One region of the Robertmurraya sp. DFI.2.37 genome, then DNA from elsewhere that is predicted to be linked to it. Evidence: predicted binding sites of a transcription regulator. Region 1 holds the regulator's gene; the other holds the start of a gene.

Region 1 (16,095 bases):
TCTAACTTCAATCATCGTTGGATGAGTTTGATCACTTTTTGCTTCCTCAATCGCTTTTGCAATCGCTTCAAGATCATTTCCATCTTCAACGCGAATATATTGCCATCCATATGATTTAAATCTTTTCTCAATGCTTTCTGAGAATGAACGATCTAAATCACCATCAAGAGAGATATCATTTGAATCATAGAGCACAACAAGCTTACCAAGTTGTAAGTGACCGGCTAATGAAGCGGCTTCAGCTGAAACTCCCTCCATTAAATCACCATCGCCACAAATACTATATGTATAATGATCAACAAGCTCATAATTATCTTTATTATATACAGCTGCCAAATGTCTTTCTGCCATTGCCATCCCAACAGCCATAGAAATTCCTTGACCTAGCGGCCCTGTTGTTGCATCCACTCCTGGAGTATGACCATATTCAGGGTGTCCTGGAGTTTTGCTTCCCCACTGACGGAATTGTTTTAAATCTTCGATGGTAAGATCATAGCCTGACAAATGTAAAAGGCTATATAAAAGCATGGAACCATGGCCAGCAGATAATACAAACCGATCCCGGTTAAACCAATGTGGATTCTTCGGATTATGGTTCATATATCTCGTCCAAAGTGTATATGCCATTGGGGCAGCTCCCATCGGCATACCAGGATGCCCTGAATTCGCCTTCTCAATCGCATCAATGGATAATGTTCTTATTGCGTTAACCGATAATGCATCAACTTGTCCAAACATTTATTCTATCCCTCCTATTTATTCCTAACCTAAGTGAAATTTCGATAATAATCAACCAGTTGATTACCTCATATATCTATCATTTCTAAACAGAATGAAATCCACTCTACTTATTAAATATATAGCGGACGATTTGTTTTCTCAACAAAAAAGTCCAATTTGTTCCTATTTTGCCACTTTCGTATCCAATCTATGTGTCCATAACAAAAAGGAATACAGTTCATTGTATTCCTCAAAAAATTAATGCATTTTGTTTCTCTTTTGATATTCCTTAAGTTTTTTGGGGGTAACATCATTCCCTTTCGGATCTACAATTGTAACACCTTTAAGCGTATTTAACATTGAAGAACGGAAAGTTTCCAAGTACTCTTTTCTTAGTGCAGTTTGCTCCTTCGCTTCTTCCTCTGTTAAGCTTGACTGTTTCGCCTTTTTAGCTAATTCATTAATTCTAGCCAACTTTTCTTTTGATAGCATAATTAAGCTCCTTTTTATGTTTGTTACATCTATAGATTCTTCATAATATTCGTTTCATCATTCTATGCTCAAACTAAGTAAATTTCATATTACTAGAATCTATAAGTGATTACAAGCAAAGAGCCTAGTTTTCCTGCTTGTTAGCATCATCCATATATTCCTTATATCTACGATGAACGGTCGCTTTCGAGACAGGATATCCAAATCCTCTTAATGTCGCGGCAATTTCAGCGAAAGTCAACTCATTTCTGCGCAAGCGGATGATTTCTTCTACCGGTACCTCCAGCTTTTCTCTCCCGCTGTTGGAACCATGATTTTTAAGGTTTCTTTGGGGTTCATAACCACCTTTAACAGCTCGCCTCATACCTCTTTTAATTTTACTATTATGTAATTTCCTTTGGTATTCTTCCACCATTGCGACAATTTGTAAAACCATTGAATCCGATTCGGAGATTTGCAGTTCTCCGTTATGAGCAATCGTAAATAGAGAGACTCCCTCTTTCATAATGCAATGGAGCAAGGCGATTTTCGCATTGCCTCTTCCTAGCCTTGTCTCATCTTGAATAAGAACAGTTTTCACATCTTGTTCTTTAATGAGAGAAAGAAGTTCAAAGATGCCTTCACGCTCATAATCATAGCCGCTCGCTTTTTCTTTTATCACTTTAATGACGTCAAGTTGATATTGTTGAGCTAAGCTTAATAATTCTTCTTCCTGCCTTGCTAATGATGTTTCTTGAGTATCCTTATTTGTACTAACACGGCAGTAAATAATGGCTTTCATTGAATGGTCTCTATTCATTTTCTCGGCTGCTCGCAATATATAAGCCATCTTTCTTAACCGGAATGACGATGGAGTCTCCTACATAGATCGCCTCATCAATTTCATTCGCATTTTTTACCCACTTGATAAACTCGGCAGGAGAAAGCTGATGTTCGTCTGCGTACGTTTTGGCTAACTGCCATAAGGAATCCCCTTCTTCTACTTTAATTGTTAAATAATCTTCCTCTATAGGAGTAGGCGATTTTTCAGCCAACACTAATGCAAGTACAAAGCTCAAACCAATTAATAGAATTGCATAACAATATTGATTCCATAATTTCTTCATCTTTCACACCTCAAACTAAGAATATATGTTCGTTGTTAATCACATTATAATACGAACACTTGTTTCCAGTCAACAAAAATTCGAACTTATGTTTGTATCAGTTGGAAATACATGCTATAATCAAAGCAAGAAATAGAATTCGAGGTGTGTACTATGGTAAAGCTATCAAAAAGACAGCAAGATATTCTTGAATTTATAAAAGACGAGGTCAAGCTAAAGGGATATCCACCATCCGTAAGAGAAATCGGTGAAGCTGTTGGCCTCGCATCTAGCTCAACTGTTCATGGGCATTTAGCTAGACTCGAGAGCAAGGGACTCATCCGCCGGGACCCAACGAAACCACGTGCGATTGAAATTTTAGAAGCTGATGAAGAAGCCAATATTCCAAAAAGTAGAGTAGTAAATGTACCCGTTGTCGGAAAAGTAACAGCCGGACTACCGATTACGGCAATCGAGAATGTGGAGGAATACTTTCCATTGCCTGAGCGCTTTGCCGCAGACGACGAACATGTATTTATGCTAGAAATTATGGGAGAAAGCATGATCGAAGCTGGGATTTTGGACGGTGACTACGTCATTGTTAGACAACAGCAATCCGCTAGTAATGGAGATATTGTTGTAGCAATGACTGAAGACGATGAAGCAACGGTAAAACGCTTCTTCAAAGAGAAAGATTATATTCGTTTACAGCCTGAAAACTCAACGATGGAACCGATTATTTTGAGAAACGTCTCCATCTTAGGAAAGGTTATCGGTGTTTACCGTCATATACACTGAGCTTATCAATCTCGTAAAAGCAGGTTAACCTGCTTTTTTTTCCTTTTGAATAATTTTTCTTCATTTGCCTCATATTAAAAGAAAAAATTTGAAAGGATTTTTATATGAGCACTCTTACTTCTCAATTTCTAATGAGCTTACTCTCTTCTTCTCTTGTTATGAAATATAACTTAAATTGGCATCGCAAACTCATTCTTCTTTTCATTCCCCTTTTTATTCTTTTTACTTTTTTGCAAACAGAATATTTGCTTAAGAGAGTGGAGATAAAACAAACGAGGGAAACTAAAAAGTAACTCAGAAAAGTTTAGCAATATTATCCGCTATAGGTTAACTAAAAACTGATAGGTTCCGACAAGAAGAACTAAAAAATGATTACTAAAGACAACGATTAATTTTTCTTATCCTTCATTTTCAATCATTAAAATTTGAACATTTGCAAAATTACCGGGGCGCCTTTCGGGGGCGCGTCTTCTGTTTTTAATGTAATTTCTCCTTTTTGCACTGCATAGCAGTCCTTCGGCTGCAACACTCCGTTAATAAAAAGATTCATATATGATACTTGCGAGGGGGCAAGAATTACCTGCTTCCCTAATTCAGGAATTCCATCTACTTCCTTGTATGATTTTGATTCTCCATCTGAAACTGTGTAGTATTCGTATACTTCCACTTTTTTAGGAAGATGATGGCAGGAGATGACAGGAGGAATTAACGGAATGGTCAAAAAGGGTTTGATAAAATGATTGCGATCCCAATTTTTAGATGTCACCTTTTCTTTCCTCCTTTATGCTCACGATACATGCCTTTTTCAACATTATATAAATAGGTCGAGATTATGTGCTTGGTCTTACATTATCTATACGTAAGTTTAGTCAATAAATGACAACAGGCATAATATAGTAAAAACTTGGAAAGGAGGAGTTACCTTGCCCCTGCAGATTATGAAGCTAGCAATTAGCGCAACTTCGACGATTAGCACATTTCCAACTGTTGAAAGATTCTTCACTGAAGCGGCAGAACAAGTTACTGGCGATGGTACTTTAACGATTGCGGTTGAGGATTTCTGGACTGACACTGGAGCAGCTGCAGACACACTTCCAGAATTAACGGCTGACAATAGCTACATTAATGTTTATATAAATGGTGTGCTGCAAATGGATGACTTAATTGCCTACACGCCAGGTGCTACTGGTGTAGGACAATTAGTGATTACTGTTCCTACTGGTTCAACAATTGAAGCAGCATCTCCAGTCGTCCTAGTTGTCACAAACTTTGCGCCAACAAGCGATACAACGATTATCACCTAAGTAAATCTCACCTCTGAAAATGATATTTCAGGGGTTTGTTTTTTGCATATTACCATTTAATACGCATCAAAAAAACAGATGCCTGTCAAAAAACCTTTCAGTTTAACGGAAAAGCGTGCGAGACCAAGCATCACACGAAATGAGGCAAAAATCGTTTTATCAACAATTCTGTTAATAAAGCTTATCTAATAAAGTTTATATTGATGCTTCATAAAATATTGAATATAATTTATGAAATGCCTCTGTAGCTCTAGAAGGGAAGAGCGCCGGAAAACATTGTAGAACCGGGTCGCAAGGCAAGGGTTTCAGAAGCACCGAAAAGCAAATGAGCTGAGGCAGGTGAAATTCCTAGCCGGTGAAAATCCGTAGGGAAGCGTGTTCTCCCCTAGCCTATGCTTACGAAAGGAGTACGGGTTCGAATCCCGTCAGAGGCATCTCCTCATTAAAAAAATGATTAACTCAAGCGTGTGACTTTGCTGACTGAAGGATAATGAGCATTTATCCCGAAGATAGTTGTATGTTACGCTTCCCATCGTGCTCCATGCCTGATTCGCTCCCCAAAGCACAATCAATTGCGAATTGCGCAGATCAATACGGTCATTTATTCCATTGAAAGACCCTCATTCTCGAAAATTTTATAATCGTTCAATCTCTTTCCAGTTAGGCATCACATATCACCTATCCTCGGGTTTGTTTTGATCAAAGGAAAAAGCGCACAATTGGGCGCTTTTTAAATAGTTTAGCGGAAATAGGCTTAATTGGTTAAAAAAGTGTACCGACTCAAACCAAACGTAGATTGCACATCTACCCAAGGAGCAAAAGTCAGCGAATAACCTGCTTTCACCGATTCAAAACCCGGTATACAAGAACGCACAGTCGAATGATCAACTTCCCCTGTGACATTTCCTAATAGATTGTAATAATTATCTGTAATTGCACTCCCACTATTTCTTTCTACACTTTCAAATCCTTGGGAAAATGCATTATTTTTAGCTTCAAAGGGCTCTTCATAATCAGCAGTTATTTTTATGTAATCTCCGTAATTTTTTTCAAGAAACTTTTTCTGACAACTTGTAATATTTTTTGTTGCTAATTCAATGATACTTTTATCTTCAAAAAGAGATATCGCCCCATTAATTCCCATTTCCTTTGTATACTGAATTATCTCATCTTGCAATCCAACCAACTCATCATAGCTTTTATCAACATTTTTTACTTTGATTTCAATATCCTTATCTCTTAATTCAAGGATTTTATTGACTGCATTATCAACCTTTTTTCCTAAATTAGTATTTTCGAAATTTTTTACTCTTTGTATGATTACCTCTGATTGCTCATCATTAAAGTGATAATAACCATCTTTCTTAATTTCTTCTGATGTTAATCCTTCTTGCTCATAAATTTTTCGGATCTCTCTCAAGATTGCTGCTCGTATTTTACTCTCCTCAAAAAGCTGCTCTTCAAAATTTGGGCCAGCTCTATGACCCATTGCATATCCTTGCTCTTGTCCTAAAAAAATGAAAAAAGATGCTGTTAACAAAAGAGTACAGATCATTTTTTTCAACTTACTTCCTCCTTGTTATAAATATAAAGAGAATGTTCTAGTAATTTCATAATAACACACAGAACGTAAGCTAATCCTTACTTGTTCTGTCTTTTTAAAGGTTGTATTAAACATATTATTGAAAAAGGGATTTTAGGCTCATTCCGTGTGAAACCAAGGTTTCATACGGAATGAGCCTAAAATCAACACCGATATACAACAAAACCTAAAAAAATGATTTCTCGTTTGAATGATCCAAATGAGAATGTTCAAATCTTACTTTTCTATTGATCAGTGATATCCTCTCCTCTCACTCATCATTTCGATTTTTACTTCTTTAAATATTACAAGTCAAAACAAAAACCCTCAATAATGCTATCAAGGATTTTACTAATTAATACTTTTGCGATATTGCTCTCTTTTCTCATGGATGAACAACTGTAACACTAGAAAATGAAGAAAAGTAGTCTTATAAAGTAATGCAACACTAGTGGTTAATTATAAGAAAAATTAAAGAAGCATTTAGTTTAATTTACAGAATAACTGTTATTATAATTTTTCGTGTTTCTTGAAGAGGTAAAGGAAATATAAAGCACGATAATAATACCGAATAATAGAGTGATATGAAAAAGGAAATGAAGCGTATTTGGAACAATTCCATTCATTACTGGAAGGAAAGAATGGGTATCTCCAAACATTTGATTATATCTTTCGACTTTTTGTTCTGCACCATACCCAAATAAGTAAGGAATCCACCAGGATATTAGCACTCCAACAAAAATACATAACTGGTGGATTATTAGCCAAAGTTTAACCCAGATTGGATACCTTTTTCCCATGAATTTAACTAACAAGCCCATTAATATTAAAATTTGCCCTACATTAATCAATGTAACAGTGATTAATTCATTATATGAATTTGCTTCTCTAATGGCTTGAACGTCATTAAATGAACCTAAAGGAACCCAATCTTGTACGATCATAAAAAAAAACATAAAACTAAATCCAGCCAACAATAGTTTTTCTGAAATACGTATTTCTTTTTTCACAGATTCCCTCCTTTAAAATAACATACATTACAATTACAACAACTACAATTTAGCACATACAGATAACTCTTTCTATATCCCTAAGGTCTAATTTAATGTACGGCTTAGGTCTTAAAATTTATATGTATTTTAATTTAATGCTACAACGCCAACTCTGTTCCTATACTTCAATTCTTCTCCTTTTGAAAGAAACACCACCATTTGTATTATAGGTTCAACTTGAAATGAAAATATAACTGGTTAACCATTTTTAATCTCCACTTTCATAATATTAATAAATTCTAATTTATCGGCACTACGGAAGAGTTTTTTAATACCACGCTGTAAGCTTTTTGGAACCCAAGGCCAAGCCCATGGTTTCTTTTTCACAAACAAAAAGCCCCTGACGCTCAGAGCGCCAAAGGCTATAAACATTAATACATTTGCATATATTGCTCTCTTTCCCATGGATGGACTTGTGTACGGAACATATCCCACTCGATCTCTTTTGCTTCTAAGAAATGTTCTAAAATATGTTCTCCAAGAGCAGCAGTCATGATTTCATCTGCTCTAAGCTGATCTAATGCTTGCGCTAAAGTAGCAGGTAAATCTACAATTCCTTCCTCAATGCGCTCTTCTCTTGACATCACGTAAATGTTACGATCAACAGGAGCTGGAGGAGTTAATTTATTCTTGATGCCGTCTAGACCAGCGCTTAAAAGAACAGCCATTGCTAAATATGGGTTAGCTGATGGATCAACGCTTCGCACCTCAACACGAGTGCTTAGACCGCGAGAAGCAGGGATCCGAATTAATGGTGAACGGTTTCTAGCAGACCATGCTACATAACATGGAGCTTCATATCCAGGTACTAAACGCTTGTAAGAGTTAATTGTTGGGTTTGTTACTGCTGTAAACGCTGGTGCGTGTTTGATGATACCTGCAATGAATTGACGTGCGGTATCACTGAGCTCTAAGTTTCCAGTTGTATCAAAAAATGCATTTTTACCGTTAGTAAACAATGATACGTTGCAATGCATTCCAGAGCCGTTAACACCGAATAATGGTTTTGGCATGAATGTGGCATGTAAACCATGCTTACGAGCAATCGTTTTTACTACTAGTTTAAAAGTTTGGATTTGGTCACATGCAGTGATTGCATCTGCATATTTGAAATCAATTTCATGCTGACCAGGTGCCACCTCATGGTGAGAAGCTTCGATTTCAAAGCCCATTTCCTCTAATTCTAGTACGATATCACGGCGACAGTTTTCCCCTAAATCAGTTGGAGCTAGGTCGAAGTAACCACCGGCATCATTTAACTCAAGAGTCGGGTCTCCTTTTTCGTCTAACTTGAATAAAAAGAACTCTGGCTCTGGTCCCAGATTGAAGTCAGTGAAGCCTAACTCTTCCATTTCTTTCAAGATACGTCGTAAGTTATTACGTGGATCTCCTAAAAATGGAGTGCCGTCTGGATTGTAAATATCACAAATTAAGCGTGCAACTTTTCCTTTTTCAGCAGTCCAAGGGAAAATGACCCATGTATCTAAATCAGGATATAAATACATGTCAGATTCTTCGATTCGAACAAATCCTTCAATAGAGGATCCGTCGAACATCATTTTATTGTCCAAGGCTTTTTCGAGCTGACTGATAGGAATCTCCACATTTTTGATTGTTCCTAAAATGTCAGTGAACTGCAGGCGGATAAACTTTACGTTTTCCTCACTCGCCATTCTTTTGATATCATCTTTAGTAAACTTCGCCATTCTACTTCCTCCCTATTTTTACTTCTTGTTGGCCTCTCCCAACTAGTGACATGCTAGGAAAAGCTTTTATGACTTAAAAAAGCGAGACATATCTCCTTGACGAAGGGAAGAACGATTGAAACGACCAGCTTGCATCATTTCAGCCCTTAAAATCCTCCTCAATTCATCATCAGATAATTCACGTCTTACTTTTTTAGCTTCTTTCTCCATCTCCTCAGTTACTACTTCTTTCTCCTTCACAGCAAAAAGTTGTTTAATTCCAGCAAGATTAACTCCTTGGTCAATAAGATCCTTAATCTCAAGCAAAAGGTCAATATCATTAAGAGAAAACATTCTCCTATTTCCCTCTGTTCGCGCCGGAGAAATCAATTGGTGTTCCTCATAGTAGCGGATTTGCCGAGCAGTTAAATCAGTTAATTGCATCACAATTCCTATTGGAAATAGTGGCATCGTACGACGAATTTCACTTCCGCTCATGCGATTTTCTCTCCACCTTTCTATCATGCTTTTATTATATTTAATGTTAGGTTTTCTGTCAACAGATGTTAGGTTATATTACATGATTTTTTTAAATATTATTTTTCTTTGATCTTTTGAGCTATTTACCTATTATTTTTCATCAATACTCAGGAGCTTCTTTTCTAATAAATGATTTAGTGCGATGCAAATCGCTATTTTGACATGTGAATATGTTAATCCCCCTTGAACGTATGCCACATATGGTGGACGGGTCGGTCCATCAGCGGTAAGTTCTATACTCGCTCCTTGGATAAACGTGCCTGCTGCCATAATGACATCATCTTCATAGCCAGGCATATAACTCGGATATGGCGTTACATGAGAATTAATAGGAGAAGAAAATTGAATCGCTTGGCAAAAAGCAATCATCTTCTCTCGTTCATCAAACTGGACAGACTGGATTAAATCCGTCCGCACGGCATCCCACTTTGGATTTGTATTCATTCCCAGCTTTTCAAGCGTGGCTGCGGTAAGGATCGCTCCTTTTAAAGCTTGCCCAACGATATGCGGCGCCATAAAAAAGCCCTGATACATTTCTTGTAGACTATAAAGGGATGCCCCTGCTTCTCTCCCAATCCCAGGCGACGTAAGTCTATAAGCGCAAGCCTCGACCCATTCTTTTTTGCCGACAATATAACCGCCGGTTTTAACAAGGCCACCGCCGGGATTCTTGATCAATGAACCAGCCATTAAATCTGCCCCGACATGACATGGTTCAAGCTCTTCCACGAATTCTCCGTAACAATTATCGACAAAAACGACGACTTTCGGATGAATCTTTTTTACAAAATCAATCATTTCCTTTATTTGCTCAACTGTAAAAGAAGGACGATTCGCATAGCCTTTAGAGCGCTGAATACCAATCATTTTCGTATTAGGCTTCATCGCTTGTTTAACTGCCGGGTAGTCAATATCCCCTTCTACTGTTAAAGGAACACTGTTATAAGAAATCCCATATTCCTTTAACGAACCAACTCCACTTCCCCTAATACCAACAATTTCTTCGAGTGTGTCATAAGGCTTTCCTGTTATGTAAAGAAGTTCATCACCAGGTCTAAGTACTCCAAAGAGGGAAATGGAAATGGCATGAGTTCCTGAAATGATTTGAGGTCTAACTAACCCAGCCTCACCACCAAATACCTCTGCGTAAATATCCTCTAATGTATCTCGACCAATGTCATCATAACCATAACCGGTTGATGGAATAAAATGCGAGTCACTTACACGATGATGCTGAAAACTTGAAAGCACTCGAAATTGATTGCGATCGATTCGTTCGTCAATCTCTTGATGCAAATCCTGCACTTGTTCCTCTACTTCTATCATGATTTTTTCTAACTGCTTGCCATATGTTAATTGCTGATACATGCTGTTCTCCTTCTATATATCAAATATCATTTCACTTAATCGAATAGTGATAAAGTTGGCCAAGTATTTGATGATCTGTCAAACAATAGCCTTTGCATACGTATAATTGTTTTTCCTCATGAAAACGAAGCTCTCTTAGTATGGTATCATTCTTAAGTTGCGCTAACAGCTTTCCTTCTGTTGATGGAACCTCTACATGGTAAAATTCCATTGCTTGCAATACAATCTGTTCAATTTGTTTTTTTAATCGCATGCGATCTTGTTCATCAAACGCACTAATTAGGATTGTTTCGGTCTTTGCCGTCGGAACAAAATCACCGTGCTGCTGATCCTTTTTATTGTAAACCGTTAGCTGCGGAATTTGCTGAACTTCTAAATCCACCAATAGTTTATGGACCGTTTGCTCATGCTGATAATAATCTTCACTGGACATATCGACGAGATGAAGAATTAAGTCAGCCTCCTTCACCTCCTCAAGCGTTGAACGGAAGGCAGCAATAAGCGTTGTAGGCAAATCTTGGATAAAGCCAACCGTATCTGTTAAAAGAGTGCCAAACCCACTTGGTAAAATCATTTTTCGAGTCATTGGATCAAGCGTTGCAAATAATTGATTTTCTTCAAATGAATCAGCTTCTGTCAAGCGGTTAAATAAGGTCGACTTCCCTGCGTTCGTATAGCCAACCAGTGCAATTTGGAACGCTTTGTTTTTCTTTCGTCTTTCACGGTAACGATCACGATGCTGGACAATAACACTGAGCTGGGTCTTGATATCATCAATTCTACGGCGGATATGGCGGCGATCGCTTTCAAGCTTCGTTTCCCCAGGTCCCCTTGTCCCAATTCCAGCTCCCAATCTTGAGAGGTGAAGCCCTTGACCACCGAGTCTTGGTAAGAGATATTGAAGCTGTGCTAATTCCACCTGTAGCTTCCCTTCCTTTGAACGGGCTCTCGTCGCGAAGATGTCCAAAATTAATTGTGTTCGATCAATAATCCTCCCTTCTAACTCTGCAGAAAGGTTTCGCACTTGACTTGGAGACAGTTCATCATTAAAAATAATCAGCTCAGCCTCCAGCTCTGCTTCCAATGCCTTTAATTCTGTCACCTTTCCCTTACCGATGTAAGTAGACGGATGAATCCGTTCTCTTTTTTGAATTAATTTTGCGACTACCTTTCCTTTTGCAGTTTCTGTTAATGACTCAAGTTCTTCCATTGAATATTGATAGCGAAGATCATCCTCTGTTGTTTGACAACCTACAATGATCACTTTTTCAATACTCGCTTCTTGTTTTGACAAATCATTTCCTCCTGTCCTTAAAGCATCTATATGAATTAGATATTAGGTGAGCTAATGCACTTCGAATTCATCATATCAAAAAAGAAGAGTGAACACGAATTTTGCAAAAAATAAATGTCTTTCATTGCAAACATGCTCCGTGATAAAATCAAGTTGTTTGTTTAAAGTGGGCGAATTTATCATTTAGAGGAGAATACAAGAATGACCTGGGAAGTATTGAGTATGATCGGCACCGTCGCATTTGCTATTAGCGGAGCGATTATTGCAATGGAAGAAGATTATGATATTTTAGGAGTTTACATATTAGGGATTGTAACTGCTTTCGGAGGAGGGGCGATTCGCAACCTACTTATCGGTGTACCAGTTTCAGCATTATGGGAGCAAGGACCCTTTTTTCAGGTTGCTCTTTTATCGATAACGCTCGTCTTCTTCTTCCTTAATAATCTCCTTAAAGTGTGGCAAAGATGGGGTAACCTTTTTGACGCCATCGGTTTGTCAGCTTTCGCAATTCAAGGAGCTCTCTATGCTGTAAAAATGGAGTTGCCCCTAAGCGCCGTTATTGTCGCGGCAGTACTGACTGGAAGCGGCGGTGGGATCATCCGCGATTTATTAGCAGGAAGAAAACCACTGGTATTAAGCGCAGAGATATATGCGGTGTGGGCGATTTTAGCAGGGATCGCAATCGGCTTAAAATGGACCGTGACTTCCTTTGAATTGTACACTCTTTTTATCATCATCGTTTTTTTACGTGTATTATCGTACACATACAATTGGAAACTTCCAAAACGATTTAATCTATCGATTCATGCAAAAAAGCGAAACATCGAAAGTTAATATCGAGCTTCAGATCATAGAAGGCTGACGTTTCGTCAGCCTTCATCAAGGATTAAATCATTACTTCGGATCGTCATTAAATCATGGCGATCGAATTGATTTTGCATGAGTAAGCGCATCGATTGGGCACGAATCGATTTTTCAATAACATTTCTCATATATCTGCCGTTGGAGAAACTCGTTACGTTTAAGGAATTTTTAATCCAATATAAATGATCGCGCAGCCTTTTCTCTGCTTCATGACTTAATGTATACTCTTTTTCCTGAAGCATCTTGTCACCAATTTCCATTAATTGATCAATGGTATAATCAGGAAAGTCGATCACAAGTGGGAAGCGTGAATAAAGGCCGGGATTTAACGTTAAAAACTGATCCATCTCTCTTGAGTAACCGGCAAGAATAAGTATGAAGTCATGTTGTTTATCCTCCATATGCTTGACCATCGTATCGATCGCTTCTTTTCCAAAATCTTTCTCACCGCCGCGCCCTAAGCTGTATGCTTCATCTACAAACAAAATACCACCCATTGCCTTTTTGATTAAATCTCTCGTTTTTTGAGCTGTATGACCAATGTACTCCCCTACCAAATCTGCTCTTTCTGCCTCGATAAGATGGCCTTTAGAAAGAACATTCATTTTTTGGAATAACTTCCCGATTAGTCTTGCAACCGTTGTTTTGCCTGTGCCGGGATTTCCTTTAAACATCATGTGAAGTGCCTGTTTTCCGACTTTTAGCCCTTCTTCTTCTCGTTTTTTATTAATATATATCCAGGCATATATTTCTTTAATCGTTTTCTTCATTTCTTCCATTCCCACTAATGTACCAAGTTCCTCCTCAATTTCCTTTAAAGCTGCATGCTCCTGTGGAATCGTCTTTGGAACCACTTTTACATCGGGCAACTCCTTCGCAACCGTTTTTCTTATTTGTGAATTAAGAACAATGCTAATTTGACCGTTATTTTTCATACGAATAGGTTGGTCCAAAGCTTTCACCTCACATTTCTAAAAGCTGTTTTCTCTAGTTGAATTCAGAAAAATTCAATAGTTGGGTGAATCGGCCATGTTTACGAAAAAGCACCGCTTCTCCATCTCAAAAGAATTATTTATCATCATCATACTCAGATGAGATCATTTTCGTGACACTAGCCTAATTTCACTTTTGCACAAGTTGACCTATGAAGCTGTTGATGTTCGGTTCTTCATGAAATCCCGATTCTTTCGTAGATGAAAAAAGGAGAAAATAATGCAATAACAGCTAAGCAACCACCCTGTTAAAATAGCCTAGGTTAAAAATGTTAACTATACTATATGTATTCAATTTAAACCTATTTCATTAAAGTTTTTATTAAAAACCCTTTCATCCTTTAAATATATTGCCAATGAGAATAAATTAAGGTCGTTTTCCTTAGTGGCTATTGTACGAACTGATTTTCGAGCAAGGAAACGCTCATATGAACAGCTAGCGCTAAGCCAGCTTCATACTCCAGACCGGGAAAATCCCCCCTCGATAGAAAAATAAAAAGGCTCACTTCGTATTGAAGCGAGCCTTTGTATTTTACGATTGTGAAGGATTTTCTAAATCAATTTGCACATTTCTTTGTGGGGCAAAGGTCGAAATTGCATGTTTATAAACAAGCTGCTGCTTGCCTTCTGATTCAAACAATACGGTGAAGTTATCAAAGCCTTTTATTTGACCTCTTAGTTGGAAACCATTTAATAAAAAAACTGTAACGCTGCTTCCGTCCTTACGCAATTGATTTAAGAATTGATCTTGAATATTAATGGATTGTTTCATCTGGGATCCTCCTCTTTTATCTCTATTAATATGTATTCGATTTTATTTTCAGCTTTCCTTCAATATACGTGGAAATTTCCGCAATTTTTTTTGTAAATGTTACGTTGTCGGTCACATCTGACATATCAAACCACTGAACATCCATTTTGTTGCGAAACCACGTTAGCTGCCGTTTTGCATAACGGCGAGAATTTTGCTTTAATTGCTCAACGGCTAAATTTAATGGGAGTTTCCCATCAAAATAATCGTACAGTTCCTTATAGCCAATCGCTTGGACCGAGCCGCAATCTCTAAGTCCAGATTGATACAATCCTTGCACTTCATCTACTAATCCTTGCTCGATCATGATGTCTACCCGCTTGTCAATGCGCTCATATAGTTGTTCTCTTTTCATCGTTAACCCGACTAGTGCCGTGTCATAGCATAAATCTGCCGTTTGTTTATCTTGGAATTGGCCCATTGTCTTTCCAGTACAATGGAATATTTCAAGAGCTCTTATCACTCTGCGCACATTATTGGGATGAATATTCCTAGCACCAAGCGGATCAATGACGAGAAGCTCTTGGTAAAGCACTTCTTTTCCTTCTTTTTCCGCTTTTAATTCCATGCTTTTTCGAAATTCTTCATCCGATGGGGCGCTCGAAAATTGATAATCATAAATGACGGACTGAATGTACAAGCCAGTACCGCCAACGATCATCGCCAGCCTATTGCGATTGGTGATATCTGCAATTTTTTCACGAACAAGCATTTGAAATTCTGCAACAGAGAACGATTGATTGGGTGCTTTAATATCAATTAAATGATGGGGAATTCCCTCCATCTCATCATTTGTGATTTTTGCGGTGCCTATATCCATTCCTTTATATACTTGCATCGAATCACCACTAATGATTTCACCATTGAAACGCTTGGCCAATTCAATGCTCATTTTCGTCTTTCCTACAGCAGTAGGTCCAAGTAAAACAAGGACTTTTTCTTTACTGTCCACTACCTCCACGCCTTTACTATCCATTTGTGTTTTTACCGCAGTAAAACTGCTAATTCTCATCGTAACACATTTAAAGGCTATTTTCTTCATTTGTAATATTTTTTAACAAATATGTCGATTCATTTTTTAAAGTTTATGAACTAAATGATTGTGAAATACGAGAAACTTTCAACATTTAATTAGTATGTCCAAAAATATCCAGTTTATTCACCTTCGGACTCAATTTACAAATTTTCCATTTTACATTACATTTCCTTAACGTTTATATAACAACCCCCTAAATGAACCACTTCCATGCTAATTTATATAAAGACATGAACAAACTGTAATTTTTATATTAATTCTATTTACTACAGCATAGATGTCATCAAGAAAATAGAGAATAGGTGGGGAAAGAAATGCTTGCAGCAAATGAAATCGGAATTGACTTAGGAACTGCAAATATATTAGTCTATAGCAAAAATAAAGGAATTACGTTAAATGAACCTTCATTAGTAGCCGTTGATGTTCGTACAAAAAAAGTGATTGCTTTCGGTCAAGAAGCGAAGGAAATGGT
Region 2 (16,095 bases), on a different contig from region 1:
AGAAGAGGAAGGATCAGGAGGAGGATGGATGTGGAGCGACTGAAGGAAGGAGAACGAATTTTGAAACAAATATCCGAGCACAAACGGAAATTAGTTCAAATCGCTAAAGATAAAGGGATGCACAGTGCTGAGACGCTTCGCTGCAGCCAGGAGTTGGACGAGTTGATTAATTTGTTCTACCGAAATTTACATGCAGGTTATGAGAATAGTCGCAGATAATCTTCGCTTTCCAATATTTACATGGAAAAAATAATATTGTAGTATGGTAATTTCTTGTATGATAGGAAAGAAAAGCTAGGGAAGTAGAATTAAAAGTCATCATGAATAATAGATGAACTGAAGGGGATAGCGAAGATGAGGTCGAAAAATCTGTTACCTCACAATCAAAATGATAAAAAGAAAAAAGTGGATGGCTTTTTTTCGCATCATACACAAAGATTCATGGATATGTGGAATTGGGAATATCATGTTAAATTAAATAAAGCCCGATGGAATCGACAAACTTATCATATCTTCGGCATTGAAACTGAAGATTTTGAAATAACTTGGGAAAGTGTTTTTGCATATGTACATATGCATGATAAAAAAATATACTGCGATAGTTTTCAAAAAACAATTAATGAAAAACGAGAACTCGATTTTGAACACCGTATTATCCGAAAGGATGGGCAGGAACGTGTCATCTTTCTCCGTTCAAAAGTTATTCTTGGTGAGGACGGAGAAGTTGAACGTATTTTCGGAACGATTCAAGATATTACAGAAGTAAGAGGGTTAAAATTGAGATTAGAGCAAAGTGAGGAACGGTTTAAATCGGTAGTAGATCATTTGTCTGTTGGGATTTGGTCATACGATTTCTATAATAATGAGATTACATTTTGCTCTAAAGGATTATCGGAGATCTTTGGCATTTCCATTGATATGCTCAGTCCCGGGCTATTAAAAGAATTCATTTTCCAAGATGACAAAGAATTAGTTAAAAGAAATGCATCTCTTTTGGAGAAGGGGGAAGAAGTGAATCATCAATTTCGCATCCTTGACGGAAAAGGACGAATAAAATGGCTTGAAGGTCAATTTACTCCCCATCTTAATCAAGAAGGTGATCTTATCCGTATGGATGGAATTGTGAAAGACATCACCGAAAGAGTGGAATATACGGAATCATTGGCATATATGGCTGATCATGATTATTTAACGAAGCTGCCAAATCGAAGATACATTGAAAGAAAATTACAAGAGCAAGTTGTTGCTGCAAGTGAAAAAACTGAACAATTCGCTGTCTTTTATGTTGATTTGGATCGCTTCAAATATATTAACGATACATTTGGACATGAAATCGGCGACAAATTCTTAGTGACTTTTGCTGAGCGCTTACAGCTTTATTTAGGGTCAGCAGGATTTGTTGCCCGAATTGGCGGGGATGAGTTTACGATCCTGTTAAATAAGGTAACGGGATTAGAGGAAGCGATTAAGCTAGCGAATAAGATGATAGCTAAGATGGAAATGCCTTTTGAGATTGAGGGCTATGAGCTTTTCATCACAATGAGCATTGGCATTAGTCTTTATCCAAGAGACGGAGAGGATTTCCGCACACTTTTGCGAAATGCTGATGCTGCACGTTATAAAGCAAAGGAGCTTGGCAGAAATGATTGGCAGATCTTTTCTCCATCAATGAACATTGAATCCTTTAAACTATACGATCTGGAAAAAGATCTAAGAAAGTCTCTTATCAATGAAGAGTTATACATTGAATTTCAGCCGAAAGTAAACCCTAAAACTTCAAAAGTCGAAGGTGCTGAAGCGCTAATTCGTTGGAATCATCCTGAATGGGGCATCGTCTCTCCTAATGAATTCATTCCATTAGCAGAAGAGAGCGGCTTTATCTTTAAAATCGGTGACTGGGTCGTGAAAGAAGTTTGTGAAATGTTAGGAATTTGGTTGAGGAAAGGGATTCCTGTTGTGCCGATCTCTGTTAATATTTCACCTAAACGATTATTGAGAGCGGATTTTGTAAAGACGGTGAAAGAAACGATTGAAGCAGCCGGTATAGAACCGAAGTTAATTGAGTTAGAACTGACTGAGCAAACGATCATTAGGAATGTGGACGTGACGAAAAATATAATTGCCGAATTGAAAGAACTAGGTGTGAAGATAGCGCTTGATGATTTTGGTACAGGTTATTCTTCGCTTTCGTATTTAAAAGATTTGGAAATTGATACCCTGAAGATTGATAAATCTTTTATCGATGGAATAACGTTACAGACGGCAAATGATGCGATTGTTAAAAGTCTGATTTTTTTATCAAAAGAAATTGGTATTCATATCGTTGCAGAAGGTGTAGAAACGAAGGAACAGCTTCTCTTCCTATTACAGCAAGGGTGTCAGCAGATCCAAGGGTATATATATAGCAAACCCGTTCCAGCAATGAAGCTTCAACAGTTGTTAAGAAGAGAGTTTATGACCCCACAACAGACAAATATGTTAGCTGATAAAGTTGAAAATCGCAGAAAATATGAGCGATTTCAATTACATACACCATTATCTGCAGAGATGACGATTGTGAAATTTAAAAATAAGGAAGTGAAATTAGGCTACTCTAAAGTGCTCATTAAGAATGTAAGCCTCGGCGGACTCAATTATAGAGCAAATAGTAGTTTACCGGTGCAGAAAGATGTTGTGGTTCTCATAACGACACAAATTTTGGGGAAGGAAGTCAAATTTTTTGGCAGGAATGTTTGGAAATCTGAAGAAGATGGCTTCTATGAATATGGCTTTGAATTCATTATCAATGAAATAGAGCGGGATCAGCTTGAGCCAATCTTCCATAATATGCTCCTTTTAGCATGAGGGAAGTTTCAATCATATCCAGCGTTCTTCAAGGAAATCAGTTGGCTTTTTTGACAAGCTAAAGGTGGGCGTGGCCGGTGAATTTTCCACTAGCCTATTTGCCTATCACATTGAAAAAAGCTATTCTTAGTTTAGTAACTTTGTATTTAATGTGAAGAAGGTGTAGATAGTGTTAATGAAAGTAGTAATGGCACTCCTTTTACCTGGAATTCTTGTCGTGTTATTTACGAGAGTAACCTATAATCGCTACATAGGGCTGATCCTAACGGTTGCGCTTATTACGGCGTCTGTTTATAAAGGTTATACTAACTCTTTCTTGCTCATTGTCATTGATGCCTTCTCTTTAACAACGGGCTTTTGGTATGCTCAACGGATGGCGCAAAAGGTACGAAGCTAAGTGATAAGATCTGTAATAGAATCGACACTTTTTCTGTAAAAAAAGAGGAACGTTCAATGTACAATCAAATTGAAGATTGACTCGATTTTTACAGGAGAGGTGTATTCACATGTCAAAGGGCCAAAGGCATCACCTTATTAGAGAACTGGTTCGTACGCATGAAATTGAAACACAAGAGGATCTTGTTAGACTTTTATGTGAAAAGGGGATGAAGGTCACTCAAGCAACTGTTTCGAGGGACATAAAAGAGTTAAATCTAATTAAAATTCCTCTAAACACTGGGAGCTTTCGCTACAGCTTGGTTGGAGATATTAATTATAAGCCACATGAAAGGCTTGAACGTTCACTTGTTGAAGTATTTGAAAAATTAAGCATGGTCGGTCCCCTTATCGTCCTTAAAATAAGCCCAGGTAACGCCCATGTAATTGGTGCGCTACTGGATCAAATTGAATGGCCAGAGATGCTAGGAACGGTTTGTGGAAATGATACTTGCTTAATCATTTGCTGCTCTGATGAGGATGCGATCATTTTGCATGACCGTCTCCTTAAATACGTCGGCATCGAAACGGCAAACTCAAGCTTATAAAAATATAGACTCGCTTACTTAACAAGGCGGTTTCCAATTGGAGATCGTCATTTTTGTTTAGAACGATCAATTTAGCAAATGTGTTCGGACGATCATAAGGAATAATCGTCCTTTTTTATTGAATTGTTGTAATAAATAGTCAGAATATATTTATTTTATAAGCCGCGATCTGAAAATATTCTCGAAATATGCAGGAAAAAGTAGAACGATGACAGAGAAAATAATGTTGAAAGCGATTTCTTTGTAAAAATATACAAATAGTTGAGTTTTGTATAATATTTTTTGTGAAATAATTCACAACTAATGTTCAAGGACGACCACAGTTTTAGAAATATAAACCCTTTATCATGAAAAGTGTAAAGGATATCCATACAAAATGTTATAGGAAATGAAGGAGGTTTTATTATGAGGCATCCGATTCACGTAACATCTGAAATTGGCGAATTAAAGACTGTTTTACTTCATCGTCCAGGGAAAGAAGTAGAAAATTTAACTCCAGAGTTTTTACACAAATTGTTATTTGATGATATTCCTTATCTTCCTACAATTCAAAAGGAACATGATTATTTTGCAAACGCTTTAAAGAACCGTGGTGTCGAGGTTCTATATTTAGAAAACTTATTGACGGAAGTTTTAAGTTCGGAAGAGATTCGCCTCCAGTTCATTGACCAATTTTTAGCGGAGAGTAAGTCGAACGTAAATGGAGCAAGGGAAACTTTAAAGGAATATTTGCTTTCATTCCCGACCGATCAAATGGTCGACAAAATGATCGCAGGGGTCATGAAAACTGAAATTGAGGAAGGAAAGAAAACTCATTTATACGAGTTTATGGCGGACCATTATCCGTTTTATTTAGATCCGATGCCTAATCTATATTTCACACGTGATCCGGCAGCAGCGATTGGCAACGGCTTATCTATTAATCGCATGAGAGAAGGAGCACGGCGGAGAGAATCGATGTTCATGGAATATATTATTAAATATCATCCACGCTTTGCAAAGCACGATGTTCCTGTATGGCTTAACCGGGATTATGAATTCGCTATTGAAGGTGGAGATGAACTGATTCTTTCGAAGAGTACAGTTGCGATTGGGGTTAGTGCACGCACTTCTGCGCGAGCGATAGAGAAATTGGCGCTCAACCTTTTTAAACGTCAAAGTGACATTACCAAAATAGTTGCCGTTGAAATTCCTAAGAGCCGGGCATTCATGCATCTTGATACGGTATTTACGATGGTGGACTACGATAAATTCACGATCCACCCAGCTATCCAAGGGCCTGACGGAAATATGCGAATTTATATTCTTGAAAAAGGCAAAGACCCAGAGCATGTAAAAATTACGGAGCGGAGTAACTTAACAGAATGTTTGAAGGAAGTGTTAGGGCTGGATGAAATTCAACTTATTCCGTGCGGTGGCGGAGATGTCATAGCTTCTGCCCGTGAGCAGTGGAATGATGGTTCGAATACTCTTGCGATTTCGCCTGGAGTTGTTGTGACGTATGACCGAAACTATGTATCGAACGAACTGTTAAGGGCAAGCGGCATAGAGGTGATAGAGGTACCGAGCTCGGAATTATCAAGAGGCCGTGGGGGTCCTCGTTGTATGAGTATGCCAATTATGAGAGAAGATATTTAATCGACAAAAATGGCATCTGTTATTCATCTTTATACATTAGTAAACGAGCAGACATTTTTGAAAAAGGTGGAGAGGATTATGTTGACTGATAAGAAGCCAAATTTAAAAGGAAGAAGCTTTTTAGCATTACGTGATTTTACTGAGGAAGAGATTAATTATTTAGTAGACTTTGCAGAAGAGTTGAAGGTGAAAAAGAAACAGGGAATTCCCCATAAATATTTGGAAGGAAAAAATATCGCCTTATTGTTTGAAAAACCTTCGACAAGGACAAGATGTGCTTTTACAACAGCGACCATTGATTTAGGAGCGCATCCAGAATACCTCGGCAAAGGAGATATTCAATTTGGGAAAAAGGAATCTGTCGAAGACACTGCCAAAGTATTGGGAAGAATGTTTGACGGAATTGAATTTAGAGGCTTTAGTCATGAGACCGTGGAATTGCTGGCGAAATACTCTGGTGTTCCTGTGTGGAATGGTTTAACGGATTTATTCCATCCGACGCAAATATTGGCAGACTTTTTAACGGTTAAGGAGCATATCGGGCATCTTAAAGGAGTTAAGTTTGTCTATGTCGGCGATGGCCGCAATAACGTTGCCAACAGCATATTGATCGGTGGGGCAAAGGTAGGAATGGATGTCCGCATTTGTTCACCAGCTTCTCTATTCCCAGATGAAACGATTGTGAATTATGCGAAGGAAGTGGCGAAAGAGTCCAATGGGCGAGTCATCGTAACGGAGGACATCGCCCAGGCCGTTGATGGTGCTGATGTTATTTATACGGATGTGTGGGTTTCAATGGGTGAAGAAGATAAATTTGCAGAGAGAATCGAGCTATTAAAGCCATATCAAGTAAATATGGAAATGCTGAAGTTGACTGGAAATGATAATGTCATGTTTCTTCACTGTTTGCCTGCTTTCCATGATTTAGAAACGCAAATAGGCCGTGAAATCTATGAAAAATTTGGTTTAACAGCCATGGAAGTGACAGATGAGGTTTTCCGGAGCGAGCATTCTCATGTTTTTGATGAGGCGGAAAATCGCATGCATACGATTAAGGCGGTAATGGCTGCGACATTAGGGTAATTTTCATGACCAGGGAAAGGTTTTTTCCTTTCCTTGGTTAATAAACCTGAAATAAGGTGATCCCATGAATGATTATCATGAAATTAGTGAAGAAATTGAACGATTAAAAGCGGATTATATTCATTCGTTAGAAAAGTTGATCAAGATTAAAAGTGTCATAGATGAGGATGATTCTCCTTTTCCTTTTGGCAGTGGAATTAATGAAGCGCTCAGAACAGCGTTGGCGATTTGCAAGCGATTGGGCTTTCGAACTTATTATGATCCGGCTGGCTATTACGGTTATGCAGAGGTCGGAAGTGGGCAGGAAATGGTTGGAATTCTTGGGCATTTAGATGTCGTGCCGGCAGGACGGATGGAGGAGTGGAGCTATCCGCCATTTCAAGCCACTGTTCAAAACGGCAATATGTATGGAAGAGGAACACAGGATGATAAAGGACCGATACTAGCCACAGTCTTTGCGGTAAAGGCATTAATGAATTTACACAAGCCTTTTCATAAGAGAATTCGGATTATCTTTGGGACCGATGAAGAAACGCTGTGGAGATGTATGCAACGTTATCGTGAACAAGAGGAATGGCCGACAATGGGCTTTACACCTGATGCCATTTTTCCACTCGTATATGCAGAAAAAGGACTACTTCAGTTTTTGTTAAAAGGGAGAAATCAAACTTCTTTGCGCGTGAATGGCGGGGAGGCCTTCAATGCGGTGCCAAGCAGTATTCATTATCGTGGCGAGAAGCAGAAGGAGCTTGAAGAGAAGCTCCGTGAATTAGGATTTGCATACGTTCCACAAGCAGCTGGACTGACCGTTTTAGGAGAGCCAGCTCATGCTCAAGTGCCTGAGGAAGGAATTAATGCAATTACGCGTTTATGCATTGCTTTATATGAAATAGATGTCCATTCCAATGTTATTGATTTTGTCTATGAAAAGGTAAGTACAGATGTTTATGCCAGAGCTATTTTTGGGGATGTTCAAGATGAAGTATCAGGGCCACTTAAGTTTAATATTGGGAAAATTTCGCTTCAAGATGAAGAGGTTTTGTCAGTGGATATGCGCATTCCTGTAACGGCTAATAAAAATGAGTTAGTAGATCGGTTAAGAGAAGCGATTAAACCGTATCAGCTTGAATACGAAGAGGTTGATTTTTTGGACTCGATCTATGTTCCTACCGATAGCCCGCTAATTCAAACTCTAATGAAGGTTTATCAAAAATCGACTGGTGATACGGTGTCAGTGCCGATTTCGTCGGGTGGTGCAACCTATGCAAGAGCGATCGATAATTGTGTTGCGTTTGGAGCGATATTTCCAGATCAAGAAAAAGTGGAGCACCAGCCTAATGAATATATAGAGTTAGAAAAAATGTTCAAGGCTATGGAAATTTATGCACTAGCGATCTATGAGCTAAGTAAATAAAGGAACATTCATAGCTACATCGTTCTATATGGAAAATTAAATAGGTGTTAGGAGGCTTGAACATGAAAAAATTTAAAATGCCTACTGCTTACACGATCTTATTCTTGATCATCATCGCCATTGCTGCGCTTACTTGGGTTGTACCAGCCGGTGAATATGAAAACAAAGACCCAGGGTCCGAAAGCTTTGAACCGGTTCCAGGCACTTATTCACCAGCGGAGCAAAATCCGCAAGGCGCCTGGGAGGTTCTTTATGCACCAATAAAAGGTTTCTTTGATGCTCAAGATATTGCATTTTTTGTTATTGTTATTGGAGGTTTTTTAGGTGTTGTAGTAAAAACAGGGGCAATTGATGCAGGCATAGGTCGAATTGTCCGAAAGCTAAAGGGAAGGGAAATTTGGCTCATCCCTGTGTTAATGACGGTCTTTGCAATTGGAGGAACAACTTATGGAATGGCGGAGGAAACGATCGCGTTCTACCCGCTTGTGATTCCGATTTTAATTGCAGCTGGCTACGATTCTCTGACCGCTGTCTCCATTATCGCTTTAGGTGCCGGTGTCGGTGTGCTCGGATCGACCATGAATCCTTTTGCTACCGGAATTGCATCGGGCTTTGCTGGAATTTCGATTGGTGAGGGTTTATTGCTTCGCTTGATCATTCTCATTGTAGGACTAGCTATAACGATTGCCTTCGTGATGAGATATGCGAATCGAGTCAAAAATGACCCGCTGAAATCTCTTGTAGCTGACATGAAGGAGGATAACGAAAAGCATTTCCTTAAAGGGCAATCAGAAGAGGTTCTTGAGCTTACAGGGAAAAGAAAAGCCGTATTAACCATATTTGCGATCACGTTTGTGATCATGATTCTTGGTGTAATTCCATGGGCTTATAAGTTCGATATTCCATTCTTTGAAAATATGAATAATGCGATTTTGGGAATTCCTGTTATTGGAAAAATATTAGGTTCGATCATTCCGCTAGGAGACTGGTGGTTTGGAGAACTCACTTTATTATTCTTGTTTTCTTCGATTATTATTGCCTTTGTTTATAAAATGGGAGAGGTTGAGTACATTAATACTTTTGTTGATGGTGCAAAGGATCTACTAGGCGTTGCCTTAATAATTGGCATTTCCCGCGGTATTTCCATCGTGATGAATGATGGGGGAATGACAGCTACAGTGCTCCATTGGGGCGAAGAGCTATTGGCCGATGTGGGGCCAGTTGTCTTTACCAATCTATCATTTTTATTCTATCTACCTTTGTCATTTTTAGTTCCGTCAACCTCTGGATTAGCCACTTTATCAATGCCGATTATGGCTCCGTTAGCGGAGTTTTCAGGTTTAGGACGGGATGTTGTCATTACAGCATTTCAAAGTGCTTCCGGAATTGTCAACCTTGTTACTCCAACAAGCGCTGTTATTATGGGAGCGCTCGCAATAGCTCGTATCCCTTACAACGTCTACCTTAAGCATGTATGGAAGCTACTGCTTATTCTGACTGTTGTAGTGATGGCGATTATGAGTATTTCTGTATTGTTTTAAAGGCTAGACTTCTTTGAACATGTCATCATTTTTAGAAGCCGGAATTTCGAATTGTAGAGGTCGGGAGGATCGTATTATGTCAAAAAAAATTGTTGTCGCTCTAGGTGGAAATGCGATTCAAACTGGGAATGGGGCAACTGCTGATGAACAGCAGCAAGCCTGTATCCGTACAGCACGAGAATTAGTGAAGTTAATTGAAGATGGGCATAAATTAATTATTACCCACGGGAATGGTCCGCAGGTCGGAAATTTATTGCTTCAACAGAAGGCTGCTGAGTCAGAAACGACGCCTGCACTTCCCCTCGATACATGCGGTGCCATGAGTGAAGGCATGATCGGCTACTGGCTGCAAAATGCGATGGATAAAGCCCTTTTAGAAAATGGGATTGAAAAAGATGTGGTAACAGTAGTGACAAGGACGTTGGTAGAGGAAGATGATCCAGCATTTGTCCAACCAACAAAGCCAATTGGCCCTTTTTATACAGAACAAGAGGCAAAGAAACTAGAAAAAGAGCAAGGCTTTATCTTTAAGGAGGATGCCGGCAGAGGTTGGCGCAGGGTTGTCCCTTCACCTAAGCCGACAGCAGTATTAGAGTATCGAATTATCAATCAACTAGTGGCTGATGGAGACATCGTCATAGCAGGTGGAGGTGGAGGAATCCCAGTTATTAAAGGAAAAGATGGAATTGAAGGAGTGGAGGCGGTTATCGATAAAGATTTTGCTTCACAAAAATTAGCAGAATTAGTTGATGCTGATATTCTCCTGATTTTAACGGCTGTTCCTAACGTAGCGATCAATTTCAATCAGCCAAACCAGCAATTTTTCAATGAGGTGACAGTGGAGGAGTTAAAAAAACATATTGCTGATGGACAGTTTGCACCAGGAAGCATGCTGCCTAAAGTAGAAGCAGCTATTGAATTTGCCAAATCAAGATGCGGCCGAAAAACGATTATTACTTCCCTGACTCAAGCCTATGATGCCATTTCTAATGGAGCAGGGACACATATTATTGCGAAAGAAGAACTGGTTATGCACTAGATTTTCGAGCCTTAGGAGACTGCTATTTTAGTGGTCTCTTTAGGCGATCCACCCATTTATAAGTCCTCCTCCATTTTCCAGTTTGCTCTTTTTAGCTTGAGAAAGAAACTCTATTTTAGGATGAAACAAAAAGCGGGGTTATCCGCAAAAAATGCTGAATGGATGTTCGAAAATTGCCATATAACGGTAAGTTGAGAGCTTCCTTTACTATATATAATAGAATTGTAGAGCCGGTTATACATCACTGTAACAACAATGAGGAGGGGTATAGATGAAACCAGAAAACATTGTTGAATTATTAAAGAGCTTTGAAGTGTTTTCCCATAGTTCTGAGAAAGAATTAATCCAATTAAGCTCATTTGTGTACTGGAGAACCTATAGGAAAGGACAGCTGCTGTTCACCGCCGGCGATCCTCGGGAAAGAATCTATTTATTAGTGGATGGATTTGTCAAACTTGAAAAGAACAATTCTGACGCGACCCTTTTGTATTCAGATTATATTAAGCCAAATACACTATTTCCTTATGGCGGACTTTTTTCAGATCCGGATTATCATTACTCAGCGATTGCTGTTACAGATGTGGAATTATTATATTTGCCAACCTTTTATTTTGAAGATACAGTGAAGCGAAGTAAAAAGCATCTCCTACATGTTGTTCGTGAACTATCTTCGATTTTAAGATTACATGAAACAAGGCTGCAAAAAATGACGAACTCAAATGCAACTGAACGAGTTATTCATACGATTAGCTACTTGATGGAGGATTTGGGCAGTCAGGAAGGGGATGTAGTTACCCTTAGGTGTCCAATTACGACAACGGATATCTCCAATATTTCAGGAACCTCAAGAGAGACAGTTAGTCATGTGATCAATGACTTAAAAAAGAATAATATCCTATCTTTTAACTATAAAAAAATGACCATTCATGATCAGCAATATTTTCAGTTGGAGAGCTCTTAATAGTCGGTATTGATGGAATCTCGCTTAAGAGACGGAGATGAGTGATGAATGATGCGAAAAGAAACGAAGCTAGGCACGAAAATCACATGGTCATTAATGATTGTCATGGTTTTTATTCTAGTCATGACGATCATTATTTTGATTCAGAATACTTCTAAAGCAGTTGAGCAAACGATTTCAAACTATAGTATACAAACCGCAGAAAATATTGCTAGTTTCATTGATGTAAACCAATATGAAGAGTTTCTAGCAACCAAAACAGAGAATGATGATTATTGGGAGCTACGGGAACTATTAAATGATTTACGTGAAAAAACCGGTTCGTTTTATGTTTACACATTAGCAGTGGATGATGACAAAAATGTAATGATGTACATCGATGGTCTGCCAAGGGACTCAGAGATTTCTTCATCAATTGGCGCTCCAACTACGGCAACAACTTACGAAGATATCGAACCGGTTCTTGATGGAAATGTGAGTCATACGGAAATCGTTCACGATCCTGAATATGGGGATTACCTATCAGCGTTCGTCCCGATTACCAACAGCAGCGGCAGTGTAATCGGAATATTAGGAGTGGATATTGATGCCAGAGCGGTCGGGGCTATCCAGAATACAGTGAATAAGGAGGGATTGCCTTTATTTATCGGAGTAAACGTTTTGGCCATTGCCATTGCCGGTGGTGCCTTATTTTTGTATGTGAACCGAATGCTGAAAAGATTTCCATCATTAACGAGAACAGCTAATGTGATTGCAGAAGGTGATCTAGTTGAGGCTGACAAAATTATGAAAGGTGAGCGCAGCAGTAGTTCAGGAGAAATGAAAGTTTTATCAGACGCCTTCAGCGTCATGATTCGAAATATGAAAGAGATCATTTTAAATATTTCTGCTACTTCCATAAAGCTAATGGAGGCAGCAAAACATCTAAATGCAAATGTTTCTGATGTAAATGAAGCCAGTACGATGATTTCAAAGGCAGTTGCAGAAGTGGCTAGCGGTAATCAAACGCAACTCCAGAAGACGAATGAATCGAAAATCGCCATTGAACAAATGGCGCAGGGAATTCAAAATATCGCAGAATCGGCAAGCCATGTAGCAGAATCATCACAAGAGATGATCAACAAAGTTAAACGTGGAGACGAAGAATTAACGACAGTCATGAATCAAATCGATAGGATTCAGGAGACGGTTTCCAAAAATTCTAATGTTACAAAGGAATTGGGTCAACAGGTGCAAGAAGTGGAACTCATCTTAAAAGTAATTTCTAATATAGCCGATGAAACCAACTTATTAGCTCTTAATGCTGCAATTGAAGCAGCAAGAGCAGGGGACCATGGCAAGGGATTTGCGGTTGTAGCAGACGAGGTAAGAAAGTTGGCCGAGCAATCCAAGCATTCAGCGGAACAAATCTCACAGTTAATTGCCAAGTATCAGCACACGACATTACAGGTTGTAACAGAAATGGATAATAGCATCAATGAGGTAGAACTCGGGGTCAACGCCATCCATTTAGCCGGTGCTACCTTCAAAGGAATCTTTGAGGCGATTCAAAAAGTAAACGAAGAACTCCAAGAAGTGACAGCAACAACGGAACAAATGTCAGCAGCCTCAGAAGAGCTATCTGCTTCCATCGACGAAGTCGCCCAATTATCTCAAGCATCCGCAAGCTACTCAACCGAGGTTGCCGCCTCAACCGAAGAGCAAATGAATATTTTCAACGATATCAAAAGATCAACGGACCTTTTACAAACACTATCTGAACAAATGGATGAAGCAATTAAGAAATTCAAGATTTAATGCGAATATGAGAATGAACGCGACCAACGGAAACGGACAAATCCTTGGTCGTTTTCATTTGCGCTGCTGTCTCGGCGGCGAAATTTGCTTTACAACTTCTGAGACTCTGACTCATAGCGGCGCGCAAACAAGGTAGGCATCGGTGTAATCTCGTACAGAACGGACAATCAAAGCGAGATCAGTGCAATCCTGAGAAGAATGCGCGCAAACAAGGAAGAAACCAGTGTAACCCCAGCTAAAACACGCACAATCAAAGCAAGATCCACGTAATCAGCGCGAAAGCACACGCAGCCTTCCCCTGCACTTTCTTTCGTACAGATCACCCCACTTAAACCACCTGCAATCCCCACTCAAAAACGGGTAAAATCCTCTCTCAAACTCCCGATTTTGAATGAAGCTATTTCCAAAAGTAAAAAAAACGAATATCCGTTCGTATATTGTTGGTTAGTTTTTGGATGTTTGTGGTAGAATGGGAATATGAGTTTATCGGATTGAGTGGAGAAGGAGGCTTTTGTGTGAAGGATCAGTTTGAATTGGTTTCGAAATATTCACCTCAAGGGGATCAGCCAGAAGCTATACGAAAAATTGTTGAGGGGATAAAAGCGGGGAAGAAGCATCAGACCTTGTTAGGAGCTACGGGAACGGGGAAGACATTTACGATTTCCAATGTCATTAAGGAAGTGAATAAGCCGACCCTTGTCATCGCTCATAACAAAACGTTGGCAGGACAGCTTTATAGTGAATTTAAAGACTTTTTCCCCAATAACGCTGTTGAATACTTTGTCAGCTATTATGACTATTATCAGCCAGAGGCATATGTTCCTTCCACTGATACATTTATTGAGAAGGATTCAAGTATTAATGATGAAATAGATAAGCTTCGTCACTCGGCAACATCCGCTTTGTTTGAACGAAAAGATGTCATCATCATTGCCAGTGTTTCCTGTATTTATGGTTTAGGTTCGCCAGAAGAGTATCGGGAAATGGTCCTTTCCTTAAGAACGGGAATGGAGATCGAGCGCAATCAGCTTCTGAGACGATTAGTTGATATACAATATGAGCGCAATGACATCAACTTTCAACGTGGTACCTTCCGAGTAAGAGGAGATGTGGTTGAGATTTTTCCTGCTTCAAAGGATGAGCATTGCTTAAGAGTCGAGTTTTTCGGTGACGAAATTGATCGGATTCGTGAAGTGGATGCTTTAACTGGTGAAATTATGGGAGAAAGAGAGCATGTCGCAATTTTTCCAGCATCCCACTTCGTAACCCGTGAGGAAAAAATGAGGGTAGCGATTGAAAATATTGAAAAAGAGCTAGAGGAACGTTTAAAGTACTTACGAGAAAATGATAAGCTCCTTGAGGCTCAGCGTTTGGAGCAAAGAACACGTTATGATCTTGAAATGATGAGAGAAATGGGCTTTTGTTCAGGGATTGAAAACTATTCAAGACATTTAACATTAAGACCGTCTGGTTCAACGCCATATACACTTCTCGATTATTTCCCAGAGGACTTTTTAATAGTCATTGATGAATCTCATGTGACGCTGCCACAGGTTCGGGGAATGTATAATGGCGACCAAGCGCGAAAGCAAGTGCTGGTCGATCATGGCTTTCGCTTGCCTTCAGCGATGGATAACCGCCCATTGCGATTTGAAGAGTTTGAACAGCATATTAATCAAATTGTCTATATTTCAGCGACGCCTGGTCCATATGAAATGGAGCACACACCTGAGATGGTCGAACAAATCATTCGTCCAACAGGTCTGCTTGATCCAACGATTGATGTAAGGCCGATCGAAGGACAGATTGATGATTTGATTGGCGAAATTCAGGAGCGTATTAAGCGAAATGAGCGCGTTCTCGTCACGACTTTAACGAAGAAGATGTCCGAGGATTTAACGGACTACTTAAAAGAAATTGGCATTAAGGTCAATTACTTACATTCAGAGGTAAAAACTTTAGAGCGGATTGAGATTATTCGCGAGCTTCGCCTCGGAAAATATGATGTTTTAGTCGGAATTAACCTTCTCCGTGAAGGATTAGATATTCCTGAGGTTTCACTAGTGGCCATTTTGGATGCGGATAAAGAAGGCTTTCTCCGTTCGGAGCGCTCTCTCATCCAGACAATTGGCCGGGCTGCTCGTAATTCGAATGGTCATGTCATCATGTATGCTGACCGGATCACGAATTCGATGGAGTTGGCAATTAGTGAGACAAAACGGCGTCGTGCCATTCAAGAAGAATATAATAAAAAGCATGGTATTACGCCGACAACCATCAAGAAGGATATTCGTGAAGCGATTCGAGCGACGCTTGTTGCTGAAGAGACAGAAGAGTACACACCGGCGCAAAAGCTTGGTTCTTTAACGAAGAAAGAAAAGGAAAAAGTGCTTGAAGAGATGGAAAAAGAAATGAAGGAAGCGGCAAAGGCCCTTAATTTCGAAAGAGCGGCAGAGCTGCGCGATTTAATTTTAGAGTTAAAAGCGGAGGGATAACGAAACGATGGCAATGGAGAAATTGGTTGTAAAAGGAGCTCGGGCCCATAATTTAAAAAACATTGATGTCACAATCCCGAGAGACAAGCTTGTTGTACTGACGGGACTTTCTGGTTCAGGAAAGTCCTCTCTCGCTTTTGACACCATTTACGCTGAAGGGCAGCGTCGCTATGTCGAGTCATTGTCTGCCTATGCGAGACAATTTTTAGGACAAATGGATAAGCCTGATGTCGACACCATTGAAGGGCTGTCACCGGCGATTTCAATAGACCAAAAAACGACGAGCCGTAACCCCCGTTC

What was found. Region 1 encodes LexA, which represses DNA repair genes until DNA is damaged. Its sites were predicted from a motif close to CGAACATATGTTCG; they were not measured.
Region 2: uvrB (excinuclease ABC subunit UvrB) is a predicted target of LexA. The motif match lies at 13,720-13,733, and genes of this name have one in related genera.

What each region holds. Positions count from the first base shown of each region.
Region 1 is NZ_JARGEJ010000050.1:12,747-28,841, reverse strand. It holds gene tkt (transketolase) at 1-738, opposite strand, end outside; gene PZE06_RS20055 (DUF896 domain-containing protein) at 979-1,212, opposite strand; gene PZE06_RS20050 (YneB family resolvase-like protein) at 1,337-1,993, opposite strand; gene yneA (cell division suppressor protein YneA) at 2,004-2,318, opposite strand; gene lexA (transcriptional repressor LexA) at 2,472-3,095, shown strand; gene PZE06_RS20035 (DUF4183 domain-containing protein) at 3,514-3,861, opposite strand; gene PZE06_RS20030 (DUF4183 domain-containing protein) at 4,019-4,399, shown strand; gene PZE06_RS20025 (hypothetical protein) at 5,154-5,963, opposite strand; gene PZE06_RS20020 (hypothetical protein) at 6,470-6,991, opposite strand; gene PZE06_RS20015 (hypothetical protein) at 7,232-7,360, opposite strand; gene glnA (type I glutamate--ammonia ligase) at 7,405-8,739, opposite strand; gene PZE06_RS20005 (MerR family transcriptional regulator) at 8,806-9,216, opposite strand; gene PZE06_RS20000 (methionine gamma-lyase family protein) at 9,349-10,626, opposite strand; gene hflX (GTPase HflX) at 10,658-11,920, opposite strand; gene PZE06_RS19990 (trimeric intracellular cation channel family protein) at 12,122-12,754, shown strand; gene spoVK (stage V sporulation protein K) at 12,790-13,737, opposite strand; gene hfq (RNA chaperone Hfq) at 14,309-14,548, opposite strand; gene miaA (tRNA (adenosine(37)-N6)-dimethylallyltransferase MiaA) at 14,574-15,563, opposite strand; gene mreBH (rod-share determining protein MreBH) at 15,938-16,095, shown strand, end outside.
Region 2 is NZ_JARGEJ010000055.1:3,275-19,369, reverse strand. It holds gene PZE06_RS20770 (Spo0E family sporulation regulatory protein-aspartic acid phosphatase) at 31-219, shown strand; gene PZE06_RS20765 (EAL domain-containing protein) at 355-2,844, shown strand; gene PZE06_RS20760 (CsbA family protein) at 3,020-3,241, shown strand; gene ahrC (transcriptional regulator AhrC/ArgR) at 3,351-3,827, shown strand; gene arcA (arginine deiminase) at 4,233-5,465, shown strand; gene argF (ornithine carbamoyltransferase) at 5,544-6,548, shown strand; gene PZE06_RS20740 (M20 family metallopeptidase) at 6,613-7,962, shown strand; gene PZE06_RS20735 (YfcC family protein) at 8,025-9,503, shown strand; gene arcC (carbamate kinase) at 9,577-10,542, shown strand; gene PZE06_RS20725 (Crp/Fnr family transcriptional regulator) at 10,814-11,503, shown strand; gene PZE06_RS20720 (methyl-accepting chemotaxis protein) at 11,552-13,300, shown strand; gene uvrB (excinuclease ABC subunit UvrB) at 13,816-15,795, shown strand; gene uvrA (excinuclease ABC subunit UvrA) at 15,803-16,095, shown strand, end outside.